Regions from separate parts of the Providencia xihuensis genome, predicted to be linked through region 1. Evidence: riboswitches for the same ligand, from Rfam matches in the RefSeq annotation. Region 1 holds a riboswitch; the other holds the start of a gene.
The links. Region 1 has a riboswitch for thiamine pyrophosphate ahead of thiB (thiamine ABC transporter substrate binding subunit). Riboswitches for the same ligand answer to the same signal wherever they lie in the genome.
Positions count from the first base shown of each region.

Region 2: linked by a shared signal. The riboswitch ahead of thiC (phosphomethylpyrimidine synthase ThiC) and the one ahead of thiB (thiamine ABC transporter substrate binding subunit) in region 1 are both predicted to bind thiamine pyrophosphate.

Region 1 is NZ_CP169565.1:3,526,176-3,533,768, forward strand. Features, by position in the region: gene ACE2AL_RS15895 (thymidylate synthase) at 1-375, opposite strand, end outside; gene lgt (prolipoprotein diacylglyceryl transferase) at 487-1,383, opposite strand; gene ptsP (phosphoenolpyruvate--protein phosphotransferase) at 1,542-3,788, opposite strand; gene rppH (RNA pyrophosphohydrolase) at 3,793-4,326, opposite strand; TPP riboswitch at 4,440-4,537, shown strand; gene thiB (thiamine ABC transporter substrate binding subunit) at 4,597-5,601, shown strand; gene thiP (thiamine/thiamine pyrophosphate ABC transporter permease ThiP) at 5,577-7,181, shown strand; gene thiQ (thiamine ABC transporter ATP-binding protein ThiQ) at 7,174-7,593, shown strand, end outside.
Region 2 is NZ_CP169565.1:425,417-433,009, reverse strand. Features, by position in the region: gene ACE2AL_RS01915 (alkaline phosphatase family protein) at 1-766, shown strand, start outside; gene ACE2AL_RS01910 (ABC transporter permease) at 766-1,668, shown strand; gene ACE2AL_RS01905 (ABC transporter permease) at 1,658-2,482, shown strand; gene ACE2AL_RS01900 (ABC transporter ATP-binding protein) at 2,482-3,498, shown strand; gene ACE2AL_RS01895 (HAD family phosphatase) at 3,517-4,179, shown strand; gene ACE2AL_RS01890 (hypothetical protein) at 4,301-5,152, shown strand; TPP riboswitch at 5,153-5,264, shown strand; gene thiC (phosphomethylpyrimidine synthase ThiC) at 5,412-7,397, shown strand; gene thiE (thiamine phosphate synthase) at 7,381-7,593, shown strand, end outside.

The DNA of each region.
Region 1 (7,593 bases):
TTGATCAAGATGGGTGCCATCTGGGCGTTGCCATGAGCGACCTTGAACACCATAAACACGGCCCATATCATCCTCCCCCTTTCGATGAGGATTATTCAGCCAAGCTTGGTTTTCATTCGCATTTGCATTCCATGTGTTGCAACCAATTTCACGAAATTGTGCTGCGTTATCATAACCACGCAAATAACCCAGTAGCTCAGCAATCGCCGCTTTATAAAAGCTTTTACGAGTCGTAATCAAAGGGAACTGATTATTACCAACATCATATTCAAGATCGGCATTAATTACAGTTAAACAACGAACGCCCGTGCGTTTGTTTTCAACCCATTGCCCTTCATCAATAATACGTTGGCATAACTCTAAATACGGCTTCATAGTGGCTCTCTTATTCGAAATAACTTAACTGGCAAGCTTAGAACTAAATACCTTATTTTCAATTAAATTATTGTATTTAAAATACTAAGCTAGCCTCAACAACAAGGTGATTTAACTACCTTTAGGCTCTTTTTCTGGTTTATGCGCAGGGACATTTTGACCATATTTATATGCCCATACAATCATTAAAATTCCAATAATTATCATTGGGATAGATAAAATTTGCCCCATACTAATACCGCCAAATAACCCAAGCTGGGCATCTGGTTGCCTGAAGAATTCAACAATAATCCTAAACGCACCATAACCAATTAAAAATAACCCTGAAACGCTCCCCATTGGCCTTGGTTTACGAACAAATAAATTCAGGATAAGGAATAAGACAATACCCTCTAAGAACATTTCATACAGCTGTGAAGGGTGCCTTGGTAATACACCATATTGCTCTAAAATCGGTAATAAAGAAGGGTCCTGCGCAGCCAATTGAATATCTTCGCTGCGTGAATGCGGGAATAGGAAAGCCCAAGGCGTATCAAGGGTTACACGTCCCCATAATTCACCATTAATAAAATTACCGATACGCCCCATTCCTAAACCAAACGGGATTAACGGAGCAACAAAGTCAGAAACTTGAAGAAAACGGCGACGAGTACGATGTGCAAACCACATCATGGCACAAATCACCCCAATTAAGCCGCCATGAAAGGACATCCCGCCATCCCAAACCTTAAAGAGATAAAGCGGATCATCAAGGAAAACAGGGAGGTTATAGAAAAATACGTAGCCAAGACGACCACCAACAAATACGCCCACAAAACCAATATATAGTAGGTTTTCAACTTCGTTTTTAGTCCAGCCGCTATTTGGTTTTGCAGCACGGCGCCCTGCTAACCATAATGCGAAAACAAAACCAACAAGGTACATAAAACCATACCAGTGCAACGATACTGGCCCAATTGAGAACATAACAGGATCAATTTCCGGAAATGCTAAGTAGCTGTTACTCATCGTTCCCCACTTTTAATGATTAAGCCAATAGTTGGCTGGCTATAAAATATCCAATACACGTCAACGCATTTGAATGCGCGCAAAAGCATACAACAAAAGGTATGGTAACTTATACTCGAATATAATAATTTAACCGCAAACACGCAAAAATAAGGAAGCTAAATTCCACCACGAACAAACCCACCTAAGCGATGAATTTCCATAAAGTGGCTCGCTTCTTTTCGAACATTTTCACATGTTTCTGCCATTAATAATTTATCTACCAAATCAGTCATTAGCTCAGGATCAAGTTGACGAATAAGGTACTTCATCCTCGGAACACTTCGCCCACTCATACTTAAAGAGCGGTAACCAAGGGCAATTAATATCATAGCACTGAGTGGCTGGCCTGCCATCTCACCACACACACTGACAGGAAGCGCCAAACGCTGACACTCTTCACTGACCTTCGCCAGAAAGCGAATAACAGCAGGATGAAGATTATCATATAGCGCAGCAACATGTGTATTATTGCGGTCAACAGCAAGTAAATATTGTGTAAAGTCATTGGTACCAATAGAAATAAAATCTACGCGTTTTTTTATCTCTGGCAACAAAAATAACAACGAAGGTACTTCAAGCATTACACCAATTTGTGGCATTTTTACTGGCTGTCCAAGCAATTGGCTGACCTCTCCTTTCGCTCTTTTTATTAATGAAATAGCTTCATCTATTTCATTAATACTGGTCACCATAGGCAACAGAATGCGTAAATTTCCAGATAATGCATTAGCCCGTAGCATCGCCCTTAATTGAATTAAAAAAATCTCAGGCTGATCAAGCATTATGCGGATCCCTCGCCAACCTAGACTTGGATTTTCTTCACTAATAGGCATATAAGGAAGCTGCTTATCTGCCCCAATATCAAGGGTACGTAGCACGACAGGCTTTGTTGGAAATAACTGTAAAACTTCTTTATATAGCTGTTTTTGTTCATCTTCTGAAGGAAAACCATTGTGCAGCATAAACGGTAATTCTGTACGGTATAGCCCAACACCATCAACCCCTGTATTAATTTGCTGCTCATAGCGCGGACTTAACCCTGCGTTTAGGTGGATCTGTATTTGTTCACCACCTATTAAGGTTGCATCTTGCTCTAAAGTTCCCTCAGCCAAACGACTAATCACATTCTCTTCTTCAATAATCTGCTGATATTCCTGAATAATTAGGTTTTCGGGCTCAATGAAAACCTCACCACGGTAACCATCTAAAATCAAATGGCGATTATGTAGTAGAGACGGTTCAATATCCGCTCCCATTATGGCGGGAATACCCATTGCTCGGATTAAAATTGCTGAATGCGAGTGCGTTGCGCCATCACGGACAATAACACCCGCGAGCTGCTCCATCGGCAACTCAGCAAGCACACTGGCACTGAGTTCATCAGCCACTAAAATAAAGCGATCGGGCCACTGTTCATTCGCCGTTAACGAATCATCAAGATGAAATAATAAACGCTGACCTAACGCCTTGAGATCTGCGCCCCTTTCTCTTAAATAGAGATCTCGTAAACGAGAGAATTGCTCAACATAGTTTTCAATAACCGTTTTCACCGCCCATTCAGCAGCGGCTCCGCCATCAATGGCTGTAAATAGATGTTTTTTAAGCTGAGGATCACTAAGCAAATGATTATAAAGGTCAAAAATTGCTGCGCTTTCTTTTGCAGAACTCGCCATAAAGCGTTTGCTGATCCTCCGGCATTCTGCCGTTGCACTTTCTAAGGCGGCAATTAAACGTTGCTTTTCACTATCGATATCAATGGCGCTGGTTTGGCTGATGCTATCAAAAGAGGGCTGTGAATTGTCTTGCCAACCATAGGCCATTGATATTCCCTGAGAAACAGGAATAGCTTTAATTCTATTTTGTCGATACTGCCCAAAAATCCCTTTGGCTTGTGCTTGTGATAAAATCACGGCAAGCTGCATCGACAACGTCACCATGAAAGACTCTTCTGTCTCATTAAACAGTCGTTTTTCTCTTTGCTGAACGACAAGCACGCCTAATAATTGACGTCGATAAACAATAGGGACACCCAGAAAGGCTTTAAGCTGCTCTTCTTTTAATTGAGGAAGGTATTTATATTGAGGGTGTTCACGAGCATCAGCGAGGTTTAGCATTTCAGATTGACGCCCAACAGCGCCAACAACACCTTCATCAAAGCCAAGGCGAATAGCAATCCCGCTAGGTTTTTTTAACCCGCGGGTTGCCATTAAGTAATAGCATTGGCGAGGGTGATCAGCCAAGTAAATCGAACACACATCGGTTCGCATTGCTTTGCAGGTTTCATCCACCAACACTTCTAGCGCATCAGTCAAACTTGTCGCCATCGCAACTTTTTCGACAATTTCACGTAAACGCATCAACATAGGCTTACTTTGCTCCGCGCCTACGGTTATTAAAAGCGGGTCGTTGTGGTAATTTTTGTTCCTGTAAAGGCATAACAACTGGAGCGAATTCTTTCATTACACGGCGATAGACTTCCCGTTTAAAAGAAACCACCTGCCTGACAGGATACCAATAACTGACCCATCGCCAGCCATCAAATTCTGGCGATTTACTGCGCTGCACGTTTATATCGGCATCATTACATTGCAGTTGGAGTAAAAACCAACGCTGTTTCTGCCCAATACAAACTGGTTTTGTATCCCAACGCACCAAACGCTTGGGTAATTTGTAACGTAACCAATTACGGGTAGATGCCAGTAACCTGACATCCTTACGCTGTAGCCCAACTTCTTCGTATAACTCACGATACATCGCTTGCTCAGGTGATTCCCCTGGGTTGATGCCCCCTTGAGGAAACTGCCATGAGTGCTGACCATAGCGGCGAGCCCATAGAACCTGCCCTTGCCGATTACAAATTACAATTCCTACATTCGGGCGGTAGCCATCATCATCAATCACTCGACTACCCCAATAACCAAATTTGAAAGATACCTAATTGTTTCACACATACCCTAACTGGTAAACCTATATCAATACAGTTTGCAGATATGTCCGAAGTCTCTACAATAGTGAGTGCCTCAACGGGGTGCCAAAATTATTTTGGCTGAGAAATAACCCGTAGAACCTGATCCGGTTAATACCGGCGTAGGGATTTGAGCCACCGCCTGCAAACCTGCATCGGTTCACTCTCAAATCCTGTGTCACTCTCTTTTTAGCGCAGGAAAAAGCATGTTTAAAAACAAAATTATAGCATCGATTTTTACCCTCAGTGCACTCAGTTTGAGTCAATTCGCATGGGCAGAGAAACCAACCCTAACTGTCTATACCTATGACTCCTTTGCTGCAGAGTGGGGACCAGGCCCGCAAATTAAAAAGAATTTTGAAGCTCAGTGTGACTGTGAATTAAAAGTTGTTGCGTTAGGTGATGGTGTTGCCCTGTTAAACCGTTTGAGAATGGAAGGCAAGAAAAGTAAAGCTGATGTTATTTTAGGCCTAGATAACAACCTATTAGATTCAGCTGAGAAAACAGGCCTTTTTGCCCCTGCTGAAATTGACACAACCGCACTAAAATTACCCATTGCATGGGATAGCTCTGTTTTCATTCCTTATGACTATGGATATTTTGCATTCATTTATGACAAAAATAAAATCCAGCAACCTCCCGCAAGCATGGATGCGCTATTAAACAGCAAAAATAACTGGAAAATCATCTACCAAGACCCACGCACCAGTACACCAGGACTTGGGCTGATGTTATGGATTGAAAAACTGTATGGTGATAAATCCGCTGATGCATGGAAAAAAATGGCAGGAAAAACCCTAACAGTCACCAAAGGTTGGAGCGAAGCATACGGTTTATTCTTAAAAGGTGAAGGGGATTTTGTTCTGAGTTATACCTCATCGCCAGGCTACCAGATGCTAAATGATAAAAAAGATAATTATGCCGCGGCATTATTTAATGAAGGTCATTACATGCAAGTGGAAGTTGCTGCAAGGTTAAAAAACAGCCCACAGCCTGAACTTGCTAAGCAATTCTTGCAATTTGTTTTAACACCTGATTTCCAAAATACCTTACCGACCACTAACTGGATGTACCCTGTCATTGATATCCCTCTCCCAGACGTTTACAACCAACTTCCTCTACCAGAAAAAGCCTTACAATTTAGTTCACAAGAAGTGGCTAAAGAACGTCAAAATTGGACACGTTTATGGCAAACCGCCGTCAGTCGTTAATTAATCTGTCTTTATTGCCAGGAGTTCTCGCTTCTGGTTTATTAATTGCGATAGCGCTCCTCAGCTTTGGGGCGCTCTGGTTTTTTGCGCCTGAAATAGCCATTGATGACATCATCAGCGATAGTTATCTATGGCATGTCATTGGCTTTACCTTTTGGCAGGCATTTTTATCAGCTGTTTTTTCTGTGCTTCCCGCCATTTTCCTTGCGAGAGCGCTTTACCGCCGCCGTTTTTGGGGGCGGTCATTATTTATACGCCTCTGTGCGATGACACTTGTCCTCCCCGTTTTAGTCGCTGTTTTTGGTATTTTATCGGTATATGGACAAACAGGTTGGCTGGCAAAAGTTTGCCACTGGCTAGGCGTGGAATATCACTTTTCCCCGTACGGCTTAAAGGGGATTTTACTTGCGCATATTTTCTTTAATATGCCGCTCGCCACAAGGATGTTGCTGCAATCTTTAGAAAACATCGCCATTGAACAACGGCAATTGACCGCACAATTAGGTTTTAATGAGTGGCAGCAGTTTAAGATCTTAGAATGGCCTTATTTACGTAGGCAAATTCTACCAACTGCCGCACTGATCTTTATGTTGTGCTTTGCCAGTTTTGCCACCGTACTCGCTTTAGGTGGTGGCCCTGCGGCAACAACGATTGAGCTCGCAATCTATCAAGCGCTTAATTATGATTTTGACCTTGGTAGAGCCACAATTTTGGCGCTCATCCAATTGTTTTTCTGTATTGGATTGATGTTTATCTGCCAAAAAATCAATAACTTATTTTCTGTTGGTTTTAGCCAACAAACGCGGTGGGTAGACCCCGCAGATACCCTTTTTCGCCGTATTCGTGACTGTTTATTAATTGTGACGGCGATGCTATTGCTACTTCCCCCGCTGCTTGCAGTGTTTTTTGATGGTTTAAACGGGCAGTTATTCTCTGTTTTACAGCAACCTGCATTATGGCAAGCCACAGGAACATCCCTTTTTATTGCACTATGCGCAGGTGTAGTCTGTGTGATTCTCACTTTGATGTTGCTTTGGAGTAGCCGTGAGCTGCGTTTACGCCACGCAATGCGACTTGGACAAGCGATTGAATTAAGTGGTTTAATTATTTTAGCCATGCCTGGGATTGTACTTGCAACGGGATTTTTTATCTTTTTCAATGAAACCATTGGACTACCCGAGTCACCCTATCCCTTAGTGATCATGACCAATGCCTTGTTGGCTATCCCGTATGCCTTAAAAGTCCTAGAAAACCCAATGAGAGACACCGCGGAGCGATATAATCCTTTATGCCAATCCTTGGCAATAACAGGGTTTAACCGTTTTAAAATTATCGAACTCAAAGCGTTACGCAAACCTATTGCCCAAGCACTCGCATTCGCCTGTGTGATTTCGGTGGGGGATTTTGGCATCGTCGCCCTGTTTGGCAATGAAAATTTCCGCACACTTCCCTATTATTTGTACCAACAAATTGGGGCGTATCGCACCAACGATGGTGCAGTAACAGCGATGCTACTGTTATTACTGTGTTTTTGTTTATTTAGCCTGCTCGAACGTATTTCAGGAAAACACCATGATTAAACTGACAAATTTAGACTACCAATATGATAACTTAACGATGTCATTTGATTTTTCAGTAACATCAGGGGAATGTGTCGCGATTATGGGGCCAAGTGGGGCGGGAAAAAGTACGTTACTAAGCTTAATCAGCGGTTTTCAGTTTCCCAAAACAGGCACGATAGAACTTAATGGGCAAGATCATACCTTTACCCCGCCAGCACAACGCCCTGTTTCCATGCTATTTCAAGAAAACAATTTATTCGCACACTTAACGATACGGCAAAATATCGGCCTCGGTTTGCAGCCAAGCCTGTGTTTAAGCACAAAGCAAATGCAGGTCGTCGAGCAAATTGCAGCCCATGTCAGCCTAACTGAGTACTTAGACCGCTTGCCCGCACAGCTTTCAGGAGGACAGCGCCAACGTGCTGCACTG
Region 2 (7,593 bases), 1.4 Mb from region 1:
AGCCCATCAGTGTATGGGCTATCTCAATGGACTTATCAAAGCCGATAGCGCAACACTTTATCAATTGGAGTGCGAACTCCCTTCCATGTCCCGCCCGTTGTATGAATGCATTTTAACAGGTGTGCCGCCAGTGAAAAGCGGGATCGTCAACAATGAGGTTGTACGTTTATCCCACTTTGACAGCATTTTCTCTCTCGCACGTCTTGCAGGCAAAACCACAGCAGCTGCCGCTTATTATTGGGTGAGCGAGCTATATAACCGCGCACCATTCGTGGCGACTCGCGACCGCTTTACGCACGATGAATTGCTCACTATTCAGCACGGCTGTTTTTACCAAGCAGACAGCTACCCCGATGACCATCTCTTGCTGGATGCAGAGTATTTGCGTAACCAATTTGCTCCTGACTTCTTGTTGATTCACCCGATGAACATTGACGATACAGGGCACAAGTTCGGGTTTGATTCACCGCAATACCGCAATGCAGCTCGTCATGCCGATATTATTTTGTCGAATTACATCCCAACATGGATTGAGCAAGGCTATCAAATTCTTGTCACTAGTGACCATGGCATGAACAATGACCGTAGCCATGGCGGTACACTCCCCGAAGAGTGCTGGGTTCCGCTGTTTGTTATGGGTTCAAAATTTGCCCATCAGCCTTGTGATATTCAGCAAACTGACATTTGTGGCACAGTATGCCGTTTATTGGGTATCGACCCGCTCGACAAGCCTGTGTGTGATGCGCTATTACAAGGAGATGCATGATGGCTGACCTGACTGCGCCCTACGAGCAAGCCCAACCACAGCTGGGGAAAATGGCCATGTTAAAAAAAACCTTTGCCCGTTTTCATTGGCGCGCAGCATTACTCTTGTTGCCCTTTTTTCTATTGTTTGGCCTATTTCAACTCGCCCCGATGATTTGGGTGTTTATCAACAGTTTTATCTATGAAGAAGCCTGGTCCTTAGGTAATTACTTTGATGTGTTTACCAATGATTTTTACCTGCAAGCCTTCGAAAATACCTTATGGTTATCGTTGATTTGTAGCGTGATCGGTTTGTTTATCGCTAGTGTTACCGCCTTTTCTATCTACAAGATGCAAGGCAAGGTGCGCCGAATGATGATTTCATTCACCACTATGGCAAGTAACTTTAGCGGCGTTCCGCTGGCCTTCGCGTTTATCATTATTTTGGGCTTTAATGGCGCAATCACTTTGCAGCTCAAAGCGTGGGGGATTATCGAAGATTTTAATATCTACAGCGCCAGCGGGTTAATGCTGCTTTATGTCTATTTTCAAATTCCACTCGGTGTATTGTTGCTCTACCCTGCCTTTGATGCCCTCAAACCTGAGTGGGAAGATGCGGCAAAAACCATGGGGGCTAGCAAATTAACCTATTGGTTGAAAGTCGCTATTCCAGTGCTTTCCCCAGCTTTACTTGGCACTTTTATTATCTTAATTGCCAATGCGATGGGTGCGTACGCCAGTACCTATGCGTTAACCAGCGGTAACTACAACCTTGTGACCATCCGTATTGCCAGTTTAGTGTCTGGTGATTTATTCCTCGAGCCAAATATGGCGGCGGCGTTATCCGTCCTACTTATCGCTATCTTAGGGTTTATCACGGGTATCCATCATTGGTTAATCAAGCGGAGCTACCATGCAAAATAACAATGTGATTAGCCCTATAATAACCAATAAGAACTCTGGATTATGGTTTCATAAGTTAGTGCTAATCAGTGTTGCCAGCTTATTAGCACTGCCTATTATTGCTACGTTTGTGTATTCCATCGCCAGTTCTTGGGGCGCAACCGTGTTACCCGATGCTTTGTCCATTAAATGGTATCTGCAATTGTGGCAAGACCCGCGGTTTTTAATGGCATTTGGCCGTTCGTTAATTATCTGTTTTGGCACGCTGTTAATCAGTACCTTGGTCATTTTACCGATGACATTTGCTGTGTTTTATCGCTTTCCCAAGCTAAAAGGGCTAATGGATTTATTGATAATCCTCCCTTTTGCGATCCCCCCCGTGGTGTCGTCCGTCGGTTTATTGCAAATTTTCGCGGATGAACCATTTATGTTAGTGGGCACTCCATGGATCTTAATTGGCACCTATTTCACCATCACACTGCCATTTATGTACCGCGCCCTCGCCAATAGTTTTCAAGGGATTAACTTACATGACCTAATGGATGCGGCACATTTGCTGGGGGCAAATACCTTTAATGCTTTCATGATGATTGTGCTGCCAAATATTCGCAAAGGCATGTTGGTTTCATTATTAATTTCATTTTCATTTTTGATGGGTGAGTTTGTGTTTGCCAATATTTTAGTGGGAACACGTTATGAGACCTTGCAAATCTACTTGTTCAATATGCGCCAAACCAGTGGGCACTTCACTTCTGCACTAGTGATGTCTTACTTCTTATTTACGTTATTGCTGACGTGGTTAGCAATGCGTTTAAATCGTTCAGGAGATGAATGATGAGCTATGTTATTGCTGAAAACTTAACGAAATCTTTCGGGTCAAATCAGGTCTTCGCCGATATTCAATTTACCATTGAAAAAGGCGAATTTATCACCCTATTAGGGCCAAGTGGTTGCGGGAAATCAACGTTATTACGCTGTATTGCAGGCCTTGAGCAACCTAATAGTGGTGAGCTTTATATTAACCACAAAAATATTACTCACCAACCTGCCCAACAACGCGGTGTGGGCATGGTGTTTCAAAGCTATGCGCTATTCCCCAATATGACCGTCGCAGACAATATCGCCTTCGGCTTAAAAATACGTAAAATCGATAGCAACGAAAGAACCAAAGCCGTTGCAGAAGTAATCGAACTGGTTGAATTGCAAGGTAAAGAGCAGCAATTTCCCCACCAATTGTCAGGCGGACAGCGCCAACGCGTGGCACTAGCAAGGGCGCTAGTAATGAAACCGCAAATTTTATTACTCGACGAGCCGTTATCCGCCCTTGATGCACGCATTCGTAAGCATTTGCGCCAGCAAATTCGACATATTCAGCGGGAACTTGGGCTAACGACGATTTTTGTCACCCATGACCAAGACGAAGCGATGATCATGTCTGATAGGATCTTTTTGATGAATAAAGGGCAGATCGTACAAAGTGATACGGCAGAGAATATTTATACCCAGCCAGCGAACGAGTTTGTTGCTCGTTTTATGGGGCACTACAATTTGGTGGATGCTCACAAAGCCAATACCATGTTAGGGTTAAATTTACAGGGTACACTCGCCATCCGCCCTGAATCTATTTATGTGAAAGAAGCGGGTCGCCAATACGGTACACATATTTCTCACCCTGTGGATGCCGTGATTTTAGATCATCAGTTGCTTGGCAATATTATTCGTTATAGCGTGAATACCCCTGTAGGAGATATGACCGTCGACCTACTCAATCGCTCTTCTGAACGTTTATTTGAACCTGGCACCCGCCTTGAGTTAATGTTTAATAAAAATGAAATTCGCGCACTTAGCTAATCATACGATAGGAATATAATGCAAAACCAATTAGCCATTTTTGACTTAGATGATACGTTGATTCAAGGGGATAGCAGCGTATTGTGGACACAATACCTGTGGGATAAGCAAATCATCAGTGACCCGCAGTTTGTGGAAGCCGATAAAGCCATGATGGCGCAGTATAATGCAGGCACTTTGGATATGCCGACTTACCTGCATTTTAACCTGCAAACCCTCGCTAATATCAAAACGGAACAAGTGGATATCTGGCTGGATGATTTCGTGCAAAGCGTGGTTTTACCAAAGATCTACCCTGAAGCGAGTCAAACGATCGCCCGCTACCGCGCCAAGGGGATCCCGATTATTGTGATCTCTGCAACCGTTTCATTTATTGTCAAAAAGATCGCGGCTCAACTCAATGCCGATGTCGCCATGGGCATTGATATTAAGCAGCAAAATGGCTGCTATACGACCGAAATTGATGGTATTCCAACCTTTAAGGAAGGTAAGGTTAAACGCCTTATGAATTGGGTTCGCCACCAGCCAATCACCGATGCGTATGTATACTTCTACACCGACTCTGCTAACGACCTCCCGATGTGCCAATTCGCCGACGAAACGTTTATTGTCAACGGCGACCACCGACTTCTCCAAGCCGCCAATGAAAATAATTGGCCGCAATATCAGTGGAATTTATAAACCTTATTGTTATCCGAACCTTGATTTCAATTTTTTAGGTTTTAGGTTTTAACTAACTTGCCTTTCAAAGGTTCCTCTAAATTATTCGTGCTAGAGGAAGGAGATAAATAGAATTATCCCGATGAGCATACATAAGTATGTGACTTGGGGAGCCGAGCGCAGCCAACGCACTTATCGCTTGAAGAATGACGAGGAAATAACCTTATTCCACTTTAATTTCCTCTTTCCTCTAAATAATTCAAGTGAGAAGAAGGCGGTAAACGAGGATATCCCAAGGAGCATACATAAGTATGTGACTTGGGGAGCCGAGCGCAGCCAACGCACTTATCGCTTGAAGAATGACGAGGAAATAACCTTATTCCACTTTAAGTTCCTCTTTCCTCTAAATAATTCAAGTGAGAAGAAGGCGGTAAACGAGGATATCCCAAGGAGCATACACAAGTATGTGACTTGGGGAGCCGAGCGCAGCCAACGCACTTATCGCTTGAAGAATGACGAGGAAATAACCTTATTCCACTTTAATTTCCTCTTTCCTCTAAATAATTCAAGTGAGAAGAAGGCGGTAAACGAGGATATCCCAAGGAGCATACACAAGTATGTGACTTGGGGAGCCGAGCGCAGCCAACGCACTTATCGCTTGAAGAATGACGAGGAAATAACCTTATTCCACTTTAATTTCCTCTTTCCTCTAAATAATTCAAGTGAGAAGAAGGCGGTAAACGAGGATATCCCAAGGAGCATACACAAGTATGTGACTTGGGGAGCCGAGCGCAGCCAACGCACTTATCGCTTGAAGAATGACGAGGAAATAACCTTATTCCACTTTAATTTCCTCTTTCCTCTAAATAATTCAAGTGAGAAGAAGGCGGTAAACGAGGATATCCCAAGGAGCATACACAAGTATGTGACTTGGGGAGCCGAGCGCAGCCAACGCACTTATCGCTTGAAGAATGACGAGGAAAGCTTATACTGAAATCTCTTGTCGGAGTGCCTAGTATGCATAGCATCAGGCTGAGACCGTTAATTCGGGATCCGCGGAACCTGATCGGGTTAATACCCGCGAAGGGAACAAGAGTAATCACTCAGCGCCATTTTTGACCTTTTCCTTTTGGTGAAAATTTAAACGCAACGTCTTTTTTATTACTCCTCCGAACTCCTGACAAGCAACTTTCTTTCGATAAACCCGCTTGGTGCGCTTTGCATCATAGCCGTGACAATGTCAGGAAATTGCTATGTCCAATATTACAAATAATGTTATACCGACCGCTGATTTATCCCCACAAGCTGCACCTGCTCGCACGCGTAAGGCCCAACGTGACGCTGCTGAAAACTTTATCAACACCGTTTCTGGTGTTTCATTTCCGAATTCTGAGCGTATTTATCTCCAAGGTTCAAGAGACGATATTCAAGTCCCGATGCGAGAAATCCAGCTTTCGCAAACCCTCATTGGTGGCGACAAAGATAACCCGCAATTTGAAGATAACGAACCCGTTCCTATCTACGATACCTCAGGCCCTTACGGCGACCCAACATCAGAACTCAACGTTCACAAAGGCCTGAAAAAAATTCGCGCACCGTGGATAAACGAACGTTCAGACACCACCGAAGTCGAAAACTTAAGTTCTGACTTCACACAACAGCGTCTCGCTGATGCGGGTCTCGACCACTTACGCTTTAACAACCGCCCACACCCATTAAAAGCGCAAACCAACAAATGCGTCACCCAACTTCACTACGCTCGTAAAGGCATCATTACCCCAGAAATGGAGTTTATCGCCATCCGCGAAAATATGGGTCGTGAACGTATTCGTGGTGAGGTTTTGCTGCAACAACATCCAGGGCAAGGCTTTGGGGCTAATTTGCCCGAAAATATCACGCCTGAGTTTGTTCGCCAAGAAGTCGCCGCGGGTCGCGCCATCATCCCAGCCAATATCAATCACCCTGAATCTGAGCCGATGATTATTGGCCGTAACTTCTTGGTGAAAGTGAACGCCAATATCGGCAACTCGTCGGTCACTTCATCCATCGAAGAGGAAGTGGAAAAACTGATTTGGTCAACGCGCTGGGGCGCAGATACCGTAATGGATTTGTCCACAGGCCGCTACATCCATGAAACCCGTGAATGGATTTTACGTAATAGCCCAGTCCCCATCGGCACAGTTCCCATCTACCAAGCCCTTGAAAAAGTCAATGGCGTAGCGGAAAACCTGACGTGGGAAATGTTCCGCGATACGTTATTAGAACAAGCCGAGCAAGGCGTTGACTACTTTACTATCCATGCTGGAGTCTTGCTGCGTTACGTACCAATGACCGCTAAACGCTTGACGGGCATTGTCTCGCGCGGTGGTTCTATCATGGCAAAATGGTGTTTATCTCATCACCAAGAAAACTTCCTGTACGAAAACTTCCGCGAAATTTGTGAAATTTGTGCCGCTTACGACGTTTCCTTGTCATTAGGTGATGGCTTGCGCCCAGGCTCCATCCAAGATGCAAACGATGCCGCACAATTTGCCGAACTTCATACCCTTGGCGAGTTAACCAAAATTGCGTGGGAATATGATGTCCAAGTGATGATTGAAGGCCCCGGCCACGTACCGATGCAGATGATCCGCCGCAACATGACGGAAGAGTTGGAGCATTGCCACGAAGCCCCATTCTATACCTTAGGGCCGCTCACAACCGATATTGCACCAGGTTATGACCACTTTACCTCAGGCATTGGTGCAGCAATGATCGGCTGGTTTGGTTGTGCAATGCTCTGTTATGTCACACCAAAAGAGCATTTGGGCCTGCCGAACAAAGACGATGTTAAACAAGGGCTTATCACCTATAAAATTGCAGCGCACGCAGCTGACCTTGCCAAAGGCCACCCAGGTGCACAAATTCGCGACAATGCCATGTCAAAAGCACGTTTCGAATTCCGTTGGGAAGACCAATTTAACTTGGCATTAGACCCCGAAACCGCACGTAAATATCACGATGAAACCTTGCCACAAGCTTCGGGGAAAATTGCCCATTTCTGTTCAATGTGTGGGCCGAAATTCTGTTCGATGAAAATCTCCCAAGAAGTACGTGATTACGCAGCCCAAAAAGAAGCAAACGAAAAAGAAGCGGGTATGGAACAGATGTCTGAAGCCTTCCGAGCCCACGGTAGCGAGCTATACCATGGCGCAGAAATTGTGAATGCAGAGGTCGCTGATAATGAAAAAATCGCCTAATCCTATTATTACGCCAACATCGCCATTTCCCGAAACCGAGCAATACCTCGGTCTCTACCCTGTTGTTGATTCCGTTGAATGGATTGAACGCCTGCTTAGTGCAGGTGTTTCCACCCTTCAATTACGCATCAAAGACAAAGCGGATGCTGATGTACGCGATGATATCCAAAAAGCTATTGCTTTGGGTAAAAAACAT